Regions from separate parts of the Cobetia sp. 3AK genome, predicted to be linked through region 3. Evidence: predicted binding sites of a transcription regulator. Region 3 holds the regulator's gene; each other region holds the start of a gene.
What was found. Region 3 encodes sigma-54, which starts transcription at its own class of promoters, with help from an activator protein. Its sites were predicted from a motif close to TGGCACNNNNNTTGCTNT; they were not measured.
Positions count from the first base shown of each region.

Region 1: urtA (urea ABC transporter substrate-binding protein) is a predicted target of sigma-54. The motif match lies at 1,864-1,881, and genes of this name have one in related genera.
Region 2: speB (agmatinase) is a predicted target of sigma-54. The motif match lies at 2,612-2,629, and genes of this name have one in related genera.

Region 1 covers NZ_JARWKR010000005.1:51-5,821, forward strand. The annotation lists partial or broken gene QD228_RS08260 (BapA prefix-like domain-containing protein) at 1-536, opposite strand, end outside; gene urtA (urea ABC transporter substrate-binding protein) at 1,950-3,224, shown strand; gene urtB (urea ABC transporter permease subunit UrtB) at 3,404-5,011, shown strand; gene urtC (urea ABC transporter permease subunit UrtC) at 5,015-5,771, shown strand, end outside.
Region 2 covers NZ_JARWKR010000004.1:85,719-91,489, reverse strand. The annotation lists gene QD228_RS07015 (hypothetical protein) at 1-622, opposite strand, end outside; gene QD228_RS07010 (sigma 54-interacting transcriptional regulator) at 660-2,309, opposite strand; gene speB (agmatinase) at 2,758-3,708, shown strand; gene QD228_RS07000 (YjiH family protein) at 4,017-5,333, shown strand; gene QD228_RS06995 (5-guanidino-2-oxopentanoate decarboxylase) at 5,465-5,771, shown strand, end outside.
Region 3 covers NZ_JARWKR010000001.1:469,595-475,365, forward strand. The annotation lists gene lptC (LPS export ABC transporter periplasmic protein LptC) at 1-436, shown strand, start outside; gene lptA (lipopolysaccharide transport periplasmic protein LptA) at 535-1,113, shown strand; gene lptB (LPS export ABC transporter ATP-binding protein) at 1,110-1,856, shown strand; gene QD228_RS02055 (RNA polymerase factor sigma-54) at 2,193-3,641, shown strand; gene raiA (ribosome-associated translation inhibitor RaiA) at 4,241-4,549, shown strand; gene QD228_RS02065 (PTS sugar transporter subunit IIA) at 4,559-5,029, shown strand; gene rapZ (RNase adapter RapZ) at 5,126-5,771, shown strand, end outside.

The DNA.
Region 1 (5,771 bases), on a different contig from region 3:
GTGACAGGGTCCACGTCATCCACGATTGACACAATCTCGGGAGCGTCCGGGGCATTGGACGGGCTGGGCGTATCATCATCCTGGCTACCACCACCTGAATTGGTGCCACCGATCATTAGGCCCGTAGCACCTATCACGCCGAGTGCCGCCAGAGTCGTTCCTGATGCGCCCAATGTTGTGGCCAGAAAAGCGGACTCAATCGTATTTTCTACTGGTATGGCTTCGTAGGGGATATTGCCGGGAGACGTGCCGGCCATGTCGATGCGGTAGATATCGCCAGCGAAGTCATCACCCTGAAGATACAGGTGGCTTTCTTCCTGTGGATCGATATAGAAGCCGTCCAGGGTAATGACTTCACCATTCTGCAGTGTCAGGACAAGGTCATCACCCGAGCGAGACAGACCTGCGATTTCGTCGGGTGATATATCCAATGACACATCGGATGCTTCGTTGAGTCTGACTTCACGCACTTGACGAAGAACAGTGTCCTGTAAGGACAGACCGCTGTGTCCTGCGACCTTGGCATTGACCGGCATAGATGATTCTCCCTTGCAGTTTTTCTTTTTGATTCCTTTGTTAGGGGGAATCTTAAATATTGATCTGCGTCAAATCTACTGAGGGTTATCGCAGTTATTGCACAAAGCTATAGGGTGAGGATCATTTGTTCAGGAGCGATTGTTTATCTATCGTTTAATGAGTAGTAGGTTTTATTTTTCTATTACCTCGTGTTTGTAATGTTGAGAATCTCGTGTCGCAAAATGTCGCGATAATGTATATATTTTTTTCATAATGTATCTTTTTAGTAACTGGTTTTGTCTTTTGTGTTTCCTTCATTCGATTTTTGATGAATTGGCTAGTGATCATTTTTGGCCAAAAGCATGAGATGCGTAGTACTTGAAGATTAATCTTGCTGCTCTACAGTTAAACGATAATAAAACGTTTTACAGATATTTACACCTTGTATAGCCTGTGGCTGGTGCCTGTTGGGTATTATCCATGTCCAACTGTTCCGTCGAGGTGGCGACACAGTGAAGAGGGAAGACAGAGGTTTATGGGTTAGTAGAATCCAAAAATAGATACTGTTCTGCCATATAGTGATAGGTGGTAAATGGCATGAGTCTTATGCTGAAAGGGGAATTTCATCAATGCTGAGTCAGTATGAAAGAACTTGTCTTGAGGCGTTCAGGAATACCCATAGAGGTAAGCAGAAGGCATTGAGAGCCACGGCACTTCTACTTGTGGATGAGGGCATCAGTGCCAAGGTGGTGGCAATTCGATTGGGGGTGACAAAAGAATCGATTGTCAATTGGATTGATAGGTGGAAAGTGACTCGGTGGACGATGTTGGAGGACAGGCCCAGACCTGGTCGTCCTCCAAAATTCTCTGCAGTAGATAGAGCTGCGATAAAGCATCTGCTTGAGAGATACTCAGGAGATCTCTGCAAGGTGCAGTTCTACTTCGAGGTTGAGCATGGTAAATCCATCAGCCTGGTGACATTGCGAAAATACCGAAAGGAAATCCATCAGCGCTTGCCACCTCCTTCAGAAACGTTTCAGGGTAGTCATCCTGAGGGATGAGTCCGAGAAGATCATGGTCTTCTCGGGCATGCTGCCACTGTCTGAGAAGCCTGTTACACCTCCTGTTCCCTCTAGTGACCTTCTTGCATAACCATTCTAGAGAATGGTCATTCACTCGCCTCGAGTGGTTTTGGTATTCCTTGTTGACTCTGCATTGTCGTGGATCGGCCTATTTTGGTGCGGTGTGCTTGGCGTGCCTCATGATTATGCACTGTACTGGTGCGCTCTTTGCGCGCCCGATTCCTGACACCCTGTTTCCCTCCATCAGTTCGCCCCTGCTTATGACTGGCACATCAATTGCACTACCTCAGTCGGGATAACAAGTACAACAAGATACGAGGGAATGTCGTGAACAAGAAAATTGCTGCCGCAATGCTGTCCGCCTGTGTCGGTTTCTCGCTGGCCAATGTCGCCCAGGCGGAAGAGGGGCCGATCAAGGTCGGCATCCTGCATTCACTGTCCGGCACCATGGCGATCAGTGAATCGACTCTGAAAGACACCATGTTGATGCTGATCGAGAAGCAGAACGAGAAGGGCGGGCTGCTGGGACGCAAGCTGGAGCCCGTCGTGGTCGACCCGGCCTCCAACTGGCCGCTGTTTGCCGAGAAGGCGCGTGAACTGCTGGCGCAGGACAAGGTCGATGTCATCTTCGGCAACTGGACGTCCGTCTCGCGCAAGTCGGTGCTGCCGGTGGTCGAGGAGCTCAACGGCCTGTTGTTCTATCCGGTGCAGTATGAGGGCGAGGAGTCCTCGGAGAATGTCTTCTATACCGGGGCGGCGCCCAATCAGCAGGCGATTCCGGCAGTGGATTATCTGATGAACGACGTGGGCGTGGAGCGCTGGGTGCTGGCAGGCACGGACTATGTCTATCCGCGTACCACCAACAAGATCCTGGCCGCCTACCTCAAGTCTCACGGTGTGGCCGATGAGGATGTGATGGTCAATTACACGCCCTTCGGTCATTCCAACTGGCAGTCCATCGTCTCGGACATCAAGTCCTTCGGCAGCGCGGGCAAGAAGACAGCCGTGGTGTCCACCATCAACGGCGATGCCAATGTGCCGTTCTATCGTGAGCTGGCCAACCAGGGCATCGATGCCGAGGACATTCCGGTGGTGGCCTTCTCGGTGGGCGAGCAGGAGCTCTCGGGCATCGATACCGCGCCGCTGGTCGGGCATCTCGCGGCCTGGAACTACTTCATGAGCGTGGATAGCGACACCAACTACGACTTCATCGATGAGTGGATCGCCTACACCGGCAAGGAAGATGCCGTCACCAATGATCCGATGGAAGCCCACTACATCGGCTTCAACATGTGGATGGAAGCCGCTCGCAAGGCGGGCAGTGTCGAGGTCGATGCGGTCAAGGACGCCATCATCGGCGTATCCGTTCCCAACCTGACCGGCGGCTACGCCACCATGATGCCCAACCATCACATCACCAAACCGGTGCTGATCGGCGAGATCCAGGACAACGGTCAGTTCTCCGTCGTCTGGCAGACCCCCTCCACTGTGGCAGGCGATGCCTGGTCGGACTATCTGGAAGGTTCCAAGGACCTGATCAGTGACTGGCGCAAGCCGATGGAGTGCGGCAACTACAACGTCGTGACCCATTCCTGTGGGGCTCAACAGAACGTCGCCACGCAATGATGCGTAGCACGTTCTGAGAGTGAGGCGGCGCGCATGTGAACCTGCGTGCCGCCTCACTGAGTGTCGGCTCCGAGGTCGCGACGCCCTCGGAGACTGATGACGCCTTCGCGCGTTCACCATGGATGGCCTTCTTGATGTCTATCTCCGTTTCAACGATGTTCCGCTGGTGCTGGCAGAGGATGCTGCTGATCTGTCTTCTGTCATTCCCCCTGTTTGCCGCTGCCCAGTCCGAATCCGCGACTGGGCAGTCAGCGCGTCTGTCTGACAGCGCTGCCCAGACCTTGCTGACCCGACTTGCCGAGGCGCGCAATCCCGCCAAGCCGGCCGTGATCGATGAGATCGCCGTGAGCGGCGATGAGCGCGCGCGTGGCTGGCTGGAAGCCTTCTCCTCAAGCAAGCTGGCTCGCCTCAAGAGCGGCGAGCGCTTCCTGATCATCGACAGCAATCGCGGCCGCGAATGGGCCGTTTCCGACGCCCTGTCCGGCGACTCCGCCGGCAAGGTCTCGCGGCGTGAGCTCGAGACACTGCGCAGCAACAACTCGCTGCGCGGCCACATCGATGGCGTGCTGTCGATGATCGACCTGTCGTCCCCGGAGGCCGAGGTCCGGCTCACGGCGGCGCGCGGCCTGCGCGGCAGTGTCGATGAGACCATGGCCGAGCGGCTGCCGAGCCTGATCGAGCAGGAAGCCGATACTGATATCCGCGCCACCCTGGCGGAGGCGCTCGCCATCCAGCAGCTGGAAGCCAATGGCGACCCTGCGGCGCTGGAGACGCTGTCCGGCAGCCTGAACGCCGCGGCGATTGCCGCCATCAATGGTGCTGCGGCCAGTGATGACCCGCAGCTGGCCAAGGCCGCTCGGGTAGCACTGGCCGGTATCGAGCAGAAGCTCCAGCTCAACAGCGGGCTCGAGACGCTCTACTTCGGCCTCTCGCTGGGCTCGGTACTGGTGCTGGCTGCCATCGGGCTTGCCATCACCTTCGGTGTCATGGGCGTGATCAACATGGCGCATGGCGAACTGATCATGCTGGGCGCCTACACCACCTGGGGCATGCAGCAGCTGCTGCCCGGGCAGCCGGGACTGGCACTGCTGCTTTCCATTCCCGCAGGCTTTCTGGTCGCGGCGGCGGTGGGCGTCATCATCGAGCGCAGCGTCATCCAGCACCTCAAGGGGCGTCCGCTGGAGACCTTGCTGGCCACCTTCGGCATCAGCCTGATCCTGCAGCAGCTGGTGCGTACCACCATCTCGCCCCTGAATCGCATCGTGGTCACGCCGGAGTGGATGAGCGGCTCGCTGATGATCAACGAGGCGCTGTCATTGACGCTCAATCGCCTCTACATCATCGGCTTCGCGCTGTTCGTGTTCGCCGGCCTGATGCTGATCATGCGCCGCACCCGTCTCGGGCTCGAGGTGCGGGCGGTGACCCAGAATCGTGCCATGGCGCGCTCGATGGGCATCAAGGCGACGCGTGTCGACATCATGACCTTCGCACTCGGCTCCGGCGTTGCCGGCCTTGCCGGTGTCGCGCTCTCGCAGATCACCAACGTCGGGCCGAACCTGGGCCAGAACTACATTATCGACTCCTTCATGGTGGTGGTGTTCGGCGGGGTCGGCAATCTGTGGGGCACGCTGGTGGCCGGCATGTCGCTGGGACTGCTCAATCAGTTCCTCGAGCCCTGGGCGGGTGCGGTCCTCGCCAAGATCGTGGTGCTGGTCTTCATCATCCTGTTCATTCAAAAGCGCCCGCGGGGACTCTTCCCGCAGAAGGGCCGCGCCGCGGAGGGTTGATCCATGCCTGATTCACGTTCCTGGCTGGCGCGCCCCTTCACGGAGCGCTCCACCCAGATATTCCTGGCAGTCCTGACACTGTCGGTACTCGCGGTCACGCTGCTGCATGTGCTGCTGCCCGAGAGTAATCCGCTGCATGTCAGCACCTTCACCGTCACCTTGCTGGGCAAGTACCTGTGCTATGCGCTGCTGGCGGTGGCGGTGGATCTCGTCTGGGGCTACCTGGGCATCCTCAGCCTGGGCCACGGCGCCTTCTTCGCGCTGGGTGGTTACGCCATGGGCATGTACCTGATGCGCCAGGTGGGCGACCGCGGCGTCTATGGCAATCCGGAGCTGCCGGATTTCATGGTCTTCCTCAACTGGCAGGAGCTGCCGTGGTTCTGGCAGGGCTTTGACATGCCGGCCTTCGCCTTCCTGATGGTGCTGCTGGCACCGGGGCTGCTGGCGCTGGTGTTCGGATTCCTGGCCTTCCGCTCCCGCGTCACCGGTGTCTATCTCTCCATCATTACCCAGGCGCTGACCTTCGCCTTGATGCTGGCGTTCTTCCGCAACGAGATGGGCTTTGGCGGCAACAACGGCCTGACTGACTTCAAGGACATGCTGGGCTTCGATCTGCGCACGGATGCCATGCGCGTCGCGCTGTTCATCGCCAGTGGTGTGGCGCTGGGGCTCGGCTATCTGCTGTGTCGCGGCATCGTCGGCTCCAAGCTCGGGCGTTTGAGCATCGCCTGTCGCGACGCCGAGGCGCGCACGCGCTTTC
Region 2 (5,771 bases), on a different contig from region 3:
TATCCCACTTAAAATTATTCTCATCTAATTCGATGCCATCAAAATAATCTAATACGGGCCCTATACCAGACTCATGGTTAATATGCTTCAAAAAGATATCCATACTAACCACCTTATCTTCATTAACACATAATGCGCCATATTCTCTTAGCTTATCCGAAAAAAAATGACATGATTGCTCATAGTTATTATAATCCAACCCTTCAAAAAGGGCTGTATCTGTCATAACCCAATGTATTGCTTCGGAGTAATTTAAAAACAACAAATCTTTTTTCTCAGCCACTTTGGTATTCATAATCAGTGATTCTTGATCTACTTGGTAAATACAAGCAATCACACACATAAACCTATAAAGGGTGCTATTGTAATAGTAATTGTTGGAAGAATATTTCTTACCAACATCTAACCAACATCTATTTTTATTTGAATACATGTTAAACAACCTGTAACTCATATTGCTTGTATAACGGACCAAATAACCATGATGTCTGACTACAAATTTTCTTATTTCTCTTTTTTCTTCATATCTATAAATTACAGAGGCTGAATAAGTTATTTTGAAATAATTAATTAGCATCGTAATCGTAGCCGAAACAAAAGCTGAAATTATAACTATATCCATACTTCCTCCCTAACAAGAAAGTACAATATTAATTTGATTATACATTTTTAAGTTTCCTCACCACCGAAGGCTGGCTGATCCCTGCCCTCTTGGCTATCGCATAGGTACTGGGCAGCTCGGCTGCCATCTCGCGTAGCCACTGTGCTTCGATGCGTGCCAAGCCTTCCTTGAGCGTTTCGTTGGGGCCGAGTTTGGGTATTGGCATGGCTACCGCCCCCTCAGCGGCATGCACTGAGAGGGAATTGTCACTATGTAAGGTATCGGCAGTGGGAAAACTTTCAGTAACGCCTATTCCATTAGATTTGTCATTACTGAAGCCAAATGAATTGCCTAGTCCATTAGCGTTATTCGTGGAACAAGTGTTGAGCAGTGATTTTACTGAGTCGCTGTCGATGACATCACTGGGGGCGCTGAGCCAGGCGCGTTCCAGCCAGTTTTCCAGTTCGCGGATATTACCGAGCCAGTCCTGGCGCATGAGAACGGGCCATAGGGTAGCGTCGAGGAGTTTGCGACGACCGTGACGTTGATTGAGGCGTGAGAGGTGTTGCTCTATCAGGGCGGGAATGTCTTCGCGGCGTTCGCGCAGCGGCGGCAGGCTGACGGGGAGCACATTGATGCGGTAGTAGAGGTCGAGGCGGAATTGTCCCTGCTCCACGCGGGCGGCGAGGTCTTGATTGGTGGCGACGACCAGTCGGAAGTCGGCGCGGCGGGTGGTGGTGTCGCCCAGGCGGGTGATCATTCCGTCCTGAATCACCTTGAGCAGCTTGGTCTGGGTGGCGAGCGGCAGCTCACCGATTTCATCCAGAAACAGGGTGCCGCCTTCGGCCTGCTCCATCAGGCCCGCCTTGCCGCGATTGCCCGCGCCGGTGAAGGCACCGGCTTGATAGCCGAACATCTCGGACTCGAACAGGCTTTCGGGGATGGCGCCACAGTTCACCTCGATGAAGGGGCCGTCGGCGCGTTGGCTCCAGCGATGCAGTTGATGGGCGAAGGCCGTCTTGCCGACCCCGGATTCGCCCAGCATCAGTACCGTGGCGTTGGTGGGCGCGACCCGCTTGAGCAGCAGCGCTATCTCACGCATCACGGGGCTTTTGACCTGTAGCTCGCCCAGTTCCAGCGCGGCGTCTTCACACTCTGCCTGCTCGCGCGCGGCCTGCTCACACAGGGCACGCCCCTGCTGCTGCGCGTCATGGGTGGTCTGCTCGGCACCGGAGCGCGCACTCCCCACCGCCCCCCAATCACTTTCCCCCGCACTCCCCCCGCCCAGCTCACTGCCCCGCGAGTTGCGCCGCAGGTGATCCGTGAAGCGCTGCTGGAGCACGGCATATTCCTGCTGCAACAGTTGGATATCGGTGAGATCCATCGAGCGGCTGACCACGCACTCGAGCTTGCCCGCGACGAATACCGGATGCGCCTGCGCCACCACTCGCCGTCCAGTGGCGGTGAGCTGCATCATCTGCAGCGTTCGCCCCGTGCGCAGCACCTCCAGGCTGATGGAGGGTTTGAGCACCCCGCTGGCTTCCAGGTCATGCACGTTGGCGGCACACAGCGCCTCACGCGTCATGCCATAGACCGCCGCGGCGCCGGGGCTGACATCCAGCACCTGGCCGTCCGCGCTCACCACGAAGTAGTGATCGTGAGCGGTGTCGATGATGGTCTTGAGAATCTGGTGGTCGAGCTCTGACATGGCGGGCACCTCATGGTCGAGCCTGTGAATCGGGACGGGGCTTTCTGCGGGTCTTTCTCGCAGGTCTGTCTTGCACGTCTTTTCAAGAGGTGCTTTTGACGACAGCGCACTTCCTGACAGTGCGCTGCAAGTACTGCGCTGCAAGTACAGCGCTAAAAGACACTCTCGATGATGCCTGAATGTGATCCACAAATGAATCAGTGATCCATTTTTGAATCAGTATTGGCGCACGAGTGATCCACAAATGAATCACTCGACAACCACCTCTTTAAAAAATCCAATAAAATCAATCGACTGAAAGTTGGCATGGTTACTGCAATGCTGGGGTATGCGCCAAGGAGAATCGCCGGCTTTCATGACACCGTCCGGCCAGGCGATCAGGCGAACCATCACAATACCCCGCTCGCCGTCAGCGTATCGCGAGCGACTCAAGACCCTGGAGAGACAGATGAGCGAATTCAATCAGCCACTGGGCGGCAACGACATGCCACGTTTCGGCGGGCCGGCCACCATGATGCGCCTGCCGGCTCAGGAAACCGCGGAAGGCCTGGATGCCGCCTTCATCGGCATTCCGCTGGACATCGGTACCTCCAACCGCCCGGGCGCGCGTCTCGGCCCGCGTCAGATCCGTGATGAATCGCGCATGCTGCGCCCCTACAACATGGCCACCCGCGCCGCGCCCTTCGACAGCCTGCAGGTGGCGGACATCGGCGATGTGCCGATCAACACCTTCCACCTGCCCAAGAGCATGGACATCATCGAGAAATTCTACGATGAAGTGCTCAGCCACGATTGCGTGCCGCTCACCCTGGGCGGTGACCACACCGTCACCCTGCCGGTGCTGCGCGCCATCGCCAAGAAGCACGGCCCGGTCGGCCTGATCCACATCGATGCCCACGCCGACGTGAATGACCACATGTTCGGCGAGCCCATCGCCCACGGCACGCCGATTCGTCGCGCCCAGGAAGAAGGCCTGCTCGACAGCCACCGCGTGGTGCAGATCGGCCTGCGTGGCACCGGCTACTCCGCCGATGACTTCGACTGGTGCCGGCAGCAGGGCTTCCGCGTGGAAACCGCCGAGATGTGCTGGTTCAAGTCACTCGCCCCGCTGATGGCCGAAGTGCGAGACATGATGGGCGATCGCCCGGTGTACATCACCTTCGACATCGACGGACTGGACCCCTCCGTCGCCCCCGGTACCGGCACCGTGGAAGCCGGCGGCCTGACCATGCCCCAGGGCATGGAAATCGTGCGCGGCGCACGTGGCCTCAATATCGTCGGCGGTGACCTGATGGAAGTCTCTCCGCCCTACGACACCAGCGGCAACACCGCGCTGATGGGCGCGACCCTGCTCTACGAGATGCTCTGCGTATTGCCGGGCGTGCAACAGCGCGACTGAGTCGCACCGCACCTCCATTGCCAGTGAAAGACCCCGCCGGAGGGCGGGTCGCGTGCCAGGGGCCTGTCCCGTCTCTGGCACGTGAAGAATCCCCCGCGAAGACGGCATGTCGCATGCCGAATGACCGATCAGAGCCTGACCATTACAACAAGATCAAGGTGACCCGAATGACAACCAGCATCGACCCGACGGCGGAGCACGCACCGTCCCAGCATGACTCCGCGTCTGACTCCGCCGCGACCCCAGCGGCCCGCCCGAAGAAGGACCTGATCGCCACCCGCCCGGTGCCGCTGACGGCCAGGGGGCTGATGAAATTCCTGGTGCCGTCACTGCTCGGCGTCAGCTTCTTCCTGGTGCCGTTCAGCGTTGGCGACACCATCAACATCGGCATGGGCCTGATGGCCGATTGGCTCAAGGCCACGCTCGGCAGCGCCTTGCCCGCCATCGCCGTCGCGGTGCTGTGTCTGTCGGTGATCCTCACCGGCTTCGTCAAGCTCGCCAAGCCGAACTGGGCACGTCAGGGTGCAGCGCATGAGCTGTTCGATGTCGCACCGGTGTGGTTTGCCATGCGCGCCCTGGGCGCCATCTTCGCGCTGATGACCTACTTCCAGTGGGGGCCAGCCGCCGTCACGGCGGCCTTCACCGGCGGCGTGATGCTCAATGATCTCGCCCCTGTCCTGCTGACCTTCTTCTTCTTCGCGGCCATTCTGCTGCCGCTGCTGGTGGACTTCGGCTTCATGGAATTCATCGGCAGCCTGGTTCGCCGTCCGTTCCGCGCCATCTTCAATCTACCCGGTCGCAGTGCCATCGATGCCACCGCCTCATGGATGGGCTCCGGCACCGTCGGCGTGCTGATCACCACCCAGCAGTACGAGCAGGGCTTCTACAGCAAGCGCGAAGCGGCGGTGATCGCCACCAACTTCTCGGTGGTCTCGATTGCCTTCGCGTTGCTGGTCACCAGCTTCATGAACATCAATCACCTGTTCGTGCCCTTCTATCTGACCGTCGTCATCGCAGGGCTGATCGCCGCCGTCATCGTGCCGCGTCTGCCGCCGCTGTCGCGCAAGCGAGATGACTACCACGAGCCGGTCGGCTGCCAGATCAGTGAAGAGAACCAGAGTGACTGTGGCGTGCTGCGTTACTCACTCGGCATGGCGGTCGCGCGCGCCGAGCATGCGCCGGGCCCGCTCAAGCTGGTGAAATCGGCCGGCTTCAACGTGGCGGACATCTTCCTCGGTCTGCTGCCGGTGGTGATCGCCATCGGGACCGTGGCGCTGATGCTGGCCGAGTTCACGCCGGTCTTCACCTGGCTCTCCTACCCGATGATTCCTCTGCTGGAACTGCTGCAGATTCCCCACGCGGCAGAGGCAGCCCCGGCGACGCTAGTCGGCTTTGCCGACATGTTCCTGCCGGCGGTGCTGGCCAAGGACATCGACAGCGAACTGACCCGCTTCGTGATCGCCTGCCTGTCCCTGACCCAGTTGATCTACATGTCCGAGATCGGTGCCCTGCTGCTCAAGTCGAAGATTCCGCTCAAGATCTGGGAACTGGTGGCCATCTTCGTGCTGCGCACGCTGATCACCCTGCCGATCATCGCTGGTATCGCCCACGTCTTCGTGTTCTGAGCCGAGGCCAGCCCGCCGCAAGAGCGCTGTGCCACCACCAGCCTCCTGTGCCTGGGCTCCTGTTCCTAGGACTCCTTTTCCTCATGACTTCCGGGGGCGCCACGGCGCTCCCGTCTGCCGGATAGCCTGCCATGACCTGTGCTGAACTCCTGATCCGACTGCTGCGTGACACCTACGGCGTCGATACCGTCTTCGGTATTCCCGGCGTACATACCGTCGAACTCTACCGGGGCCTGGAGCCGGATGCTGATCCCACTGCGCGCACCATTCGCCACGTCACCCCGCGCCATGAACAGGGCGCCGGCTTCATGGCCGATGGCTATGCCCGCAGCACCGGCAAGCCCGGAGTGTGCTTCATCATCACCGGCCCGGGGATGACCAACATCACCACCGCGATGGGCCAGGCGCTGGCCGACTCCATCCCGATGCTGGTGATCT
Region 3 (5,771 bases):
TGCGCAGGCACCGAAGATCCGGACCAACGACAGCGAAGACCGTCGCTGGTACGCCACGGGTGACAGTGGCGTGTTGAGCGCCGGCGGCGACACCTTCACCCTCGAGGGCAATGCCAGACTGCGCCAGCCTTCGGACGCCTGGACACTGGACACCGACGTGCTGCATTACAGTCGTGAGCAGAACCGTGCCTGGAGTGACGTGCCGGTGGTGATCACCCAGAATGGTCAACGCGTCGAGAGTGACCGCTTCAGCGCTGACCTCTCTCAGGATTCCGCCCAGCTGGAAGGCCGCGTCCGCAGTACCCTGCAACCCGGCAAGGGCAAGAGCGATGCCGCCCGGGAAGCCGAGACTCTCGACACCGGCAATGACACCACCCGTGACGATGATGGCCGCGTCTCCAGCACCTTCGATGCCGCACCGGCCCAGGATCAGTGAGCGCGCCCCTGCATGCGCCGAATCCTCTCTCCCCGATTTCCGCTTCACGATGGCCTGAGTGATCGTGAAGCCTTACCAGTTCTGCCAAGGAGCACTCCATGACTTCAACGACTCTCACGCCCTTGACGGTCTGGCGCCAGACACTCAGACCCGGTGTCATGGCCCTTGGCCTGGCACTTGGCATGACGACGCTTTCCCCGACCGCACTGGCGCTGGACAGCGATGCCAACCAGCCGATCAACATTGCCGCCGACTCACTGTCACTGGATGACAAGGCCGGCACGGCCACCTATACCGGTCGCGTGGAAATGCGCCAGGGCAGCATGAAGCTGGATGCCGCGCGCGTGGACATCAGTCGCGCCGACAGCGGCGAGATCTCCCTGGTCAAGGCCACCGGCCAGCGCGCCTACATGGAGCAGAAACCCGATACCGACGAGCGACTGGTCAAGGGCTGGGCGAATACCATTCGCTACCACGCGCTGGAGCGCCGGGTGGAACTGGTCGGCGATGCCCGCCTGGAGAAAGGCGATGACACCTTCGAAGGTGGCTACGTGGAATACTTCCTGGACAAGCGCCAGGTCAATGCCAGCAATGGCACCGATGCCTCATCCTCCGAGGGGTCACGCGTCCACATGACCCTGACGCCACGTGGCGCCAATGCCAGCAAGGATCAATGAGCATGACTGCTGCCAGCCCACGTACCCTCAGCGCTCGTCATCTGGCCAAGGCCTACAAGGGTCGCAAGGTCGTCAAGGACATCTCGCTGGAAATCCGCCAGGGTGACATCGTAGGCCTGCTGGGCCCCAACGGGGCCGGCAAGACGACCTCGTTCTACATGATCGTCGGCCTCGTGCGCTCGGATGCCGGTAGCGTGACCATCGATGACCACGACCTGTCCGGCGCCGCCATGCACCAGCGGGCTCGCGCCGGCATCGGCTATCTGCCCCAGGAAGCCTCGATCTTCCGCAAGCTCTCGGTGTCCGACAACATCATGGCGATCCTCGAGACGCGCAAGGATCTGGATCGCAACGGACGCAAGGCACGCCTGGAGGAGCTGCTCAACGAGTTCAGCATCACGCATATTCGTGACAGTGCCGGCATGAGCCTTTCCGGCGGGGAGCGCCGCCGCGTGGAGATCGCTCGCGCACTGGCCACCGAGCCAGACTTCGTGCTGCTAGATGAGCCGTTTGCCGGCGTGGACCCCATCTCGGTGGGCGAGATCAAGAGCATCGTGCGCCAGCTGCGTGACCGCGGCATCGGGGTGCTGATCACCGACCACAACGTGCGCGAGACACTCGACATCTGCGATACCGCCTACATCGTGGGCGATGGTCAGATCATCGCGCATGGCGACGCCGACACCATCCTCGCCAACCAGCAGGTGCGTGATGTCTACCTGGGCCATGAGTTCAAGCTCTAGCCCGAGAGTGCCGTCAGCCTGGTGAGAGCCGTCAGCCTGACGAGAGCCGTCCGACCTCTTCTGCTCTCACCAGCACCCTCCAGCACCCGCCACTTCCTGCTTCACTGTCGGGGCCTCGTTCCCCGCCCCCTCACGCAAGCGCCTCGACATGCGCTTGCGTGATCTCCCCGTGAACCTTCCTGCTCTGCCACACCTCACTCGAATGCATGACGTCCATACCACCTTGGTGGCAACATGGCATGCAAGTTGCTTGAATATTCTCGACTGCCCCTTGTCAGTGCCCCGACCCACGGTATAGCGTAGATGCACGTTCCTTTGCCGTGAATGACAGACCCCATGAAACCCACCTTGCAGCTTCGACTCGGCACTTCCCTGACCATGACCCCGCAACTTCAGCAAGCGATCCAGCTGCTGCAGTTGTCGACGCTGGACCTGCGTCAGGAGATACAGCAGGCGCTCGAGTCAAACCCCATGCTGGAGCTTGACGAGGAATACGAGTCGCTGGATGTCGCGGAGACACAGGACAAGAGCGAGATCTCCACCTCCGAGACCAACAGCGAGATTCCTGAAGAATACCCTCTCGACAGTGACTGGTCGGACCTCTACCAGGATCACGCAGGCAGCCTGACCAGTTCCGGCAGCGGAAGCTCGAGCGAGGACGGGCCGGACTTCGATCGCAACACCAGTGTCGAAAGCCTGCAGGACCATCTGCGCTGGCAGCTGGCGATGACGGACCTCGATGCGCGTGAACGCCAGATGGCGGAGAGTCTGATCGATGCGGTGGATGGGGCCGGCTACCTGAGCATGAGCCTGGACGAACTGGTCGATGGCCTGCGAGGTCAGGGACTGCCCGGCCTCAAGGCGTCGGAACTCGAGCAGGTCCTGCTGCGCCTTCAGCAGTTCGATCCCACCGGTGTGTTCGCTCGAGACCTGCGGGAATGCCTGCTGCTTCAGCTGGCCCTGCTGCCGGACGATCTGCCACTGCTGGCCCAGGCCCGCCGTCTGGTGCGGCAATTCCTCGAGGCACTGGGCAATGACGATCGCAAGCTGCTCAAGCGTCGCCTGAGCCTGGATGATGATGAGCTGGATCACGTCATTCGTCTGGTACGGGCGCTCGACCCGCGCCCAGCGTCCGCCTGGGGCGAGCCTGCCAGTGATTACGTCATCCCGGACCTGCTGGTCCGTCATACGCGTCACGGCTGGCAGGTCGAGCTCAACCCGGAAGCGCTGCCCAAGCTGCGTATCCAGCCGGAATATGCCGCCCTCATCAAGCGGGCCGACAAGTCCGCGGACAACACCTTCCTCAAGGACAATCTTCAGGAAGCCCGCTGGCTGATGAAGAGCCTGTCCTCACGCAACGACACCCTGCTCAAGGTGGGCCGCGAGATCATGGCGCGCCAGATCGACTTCCTCGAGCAGGGGGAAGAAGGCATGAAGCCGCTGATCCTCGCCAACATCGCGGAAGTGGTCGAGATGCACGAATCCACCATCTCGCGGGTGACCACCCAGAAATATATCCACACCCCGAGAGGCGTGTTCGAACTCAAGTTCTTCTTCTCGAGTCAGGTGGGTGGCAGCGGCAACGGTGACGCGCACTCCAGCACCGCGATCCGCGCGCGCATTCGCAAGCTGATCTCGGAAGAACCGGCGCGCAAGCCATTGTCCGACTCACGCCTGGTGGATCTGCTGGCCAGTGATGGCATCGAGGTAGCGCGCCGGACGGTCGCCAAGTATCGCGAGGCCATGGGCATCCCCTCCTCCAGCGAGCGCAAGCGCTTGGCGTGAGTCTCGATAACGGATACCCGCAAGCCAGCGGGCTCCACACGTCGGAGCGCTGAAGCTCGCCCCCTTGCACCTGCCATCCTGGCATCATCTGCCAATCGGTCGTCTGAATACCGGTTGGCAATGCCTGTCCTTGCGACTGCGTGAGTGACTTCACGCCCCCAATTGCCTATTTTTCCTGCCACTTTTCTCCAGAGTGCTTTCTTTTTCCCTCACATCCCACGGACAGATAGCCAGGGGTCGCCACCGACTCCTGCCACACGAACGTCGACGTAAATGCTGACATTGGCCACAAACGGCCGGTTTCTCGAGCCCCATTCCGTCCGTGATGCGAGGCGATGCTCATGAAGAACCTGCTGATATCCCTCGCTGGGTTGAAGACAAGCCTTGCCCCACGATGCAGCGCAGCGTTGATCTTTGTTCAAAGCTTGGGCATTGTCGGGGTAGACGCTCGGTACACCGGCACCGCCGCTCTCGCCAGCAGATGATCGCCACGAGACCATGGCCGGAGTCAGAAAGTGGCCGCGCGTTCAATCAGGGTTTGCTCGCAGTCAAAAAGGGTTACAATTCAAAGGCAACCCGCTGGATAAAGGAGCGTGTCCATGCAAGTGAATATCACCGGGCATCATGTGGAACTCACCGATCCTCTCCGCGATTATGTCAACGAGAAGCTCGCTCGCCTCGAACGGCATTACGACAACATCACCAATGTTCAGGTGACACTGTCGATCGAGAAGGAACGCCAACAAGCTGCCTGCACCCTGCACGCCGCTGGCGCCGACCTCCATGCCCTGGCAGAAGACCCCAACATGTACGCTGCCATCGACGCGCTCGCCGACAAGCTGGACCGCCAGCTGGTCAAACACAAGGAAAAGTCCCAGGCTCGCTCTCAGGGCACCGGGACCCGTTGACCTTCTGCCATGACACTTGATCAGATTCTTCCCCCCGAGCGCACGCTCTACGGCGTCCCCGGGGGGAGCAAGAAGCGGGTGCTGGAATTCTTCAGCACCTTCATTGCTCAGAACATTCCCAGCCTGGACAGCCAGGAAGTCTTCTCGCGCCTGATCGGGCGCGAGAGACTGGGTTCGACGGGTATCGGCCACGGCGTGGCCGTGCCACATGCACGCAGTCCACACTGCAAGACCCCCATCGCGGCGTTCATGAAGCTCGGTGACCCCATCGACTTTGACGCCATCGATGGCGAACCCATCGATCTGCTGTTCGTGCTGCTGGTCCCCGAGGAGGCAGATGACACCCATCTCACTCTGCTCGGCCAGGTGGCGGAACTGCTCAACTCGCCCACCAACCGGGCAGCATTGCGCCAGGCAGACAGTCAGCGAGCATTGTTCGATGCCCTGACCTCGGCCATCGCCGAATTGCCGGCGCGCTGAACCTGCAAGCCCGGACTCGCTCCGGGCTTGTCGCTGACTGGCCTCAGGCACCCTCCGCTTTCACCTCATGCTGACCTCGCCCTGGGAGAGCACTCCATGAAGATCGTGATCATCAGTGGTCGCTCCGGTTCCGGCAAATCGATTGCCCTCCAGGCGCTGGAAGACATTGGCTACTATGCCATCGACAATCTGCCCGGCATGCTGCTGGCACCATTGGTCGAGCAGCTGGAAAAGGACAGCCCCACCCGCCGGCGCATCGCGGTCTCCATTGACGCGCGCAACCTCCCCGATGCCCTGAGTCGCTTCCCTGAACTGCTCGACAGCGTTCGTCAGAGCGGCATGGATGTGCAGGTCGTCTACCTGACCACGGACTCCCGTGTCCTGCTCGAACGCTATTCCGCGACCCGCCGCCGTCATCCGCTGACCCGCGACAATGACCGCACGCTGGCCGAGGCCATCGAGATCGAGCAGCAGACACTGGCCCCGATTCGTCAGAAGGCGGATCTGGTCATCGACTCGACCAACCTCAGCGTGCATGACCTGCGCTCGCGCATCACCGAACAGGTCGCACAGCACAGCTCTCGTCATCTGACACTCACCTTCGAGTCCTTCGGCTTCAAGCATGGCGTGCCGACCGATGCCGACATGGTGTTCGATGCCCGCTGCCTGCCCAACCCCTACTGGGACATCAATCTGCGCAGCGATACCGGTCGTGATGACAGCGTGGCGGAATTCCTGCAGC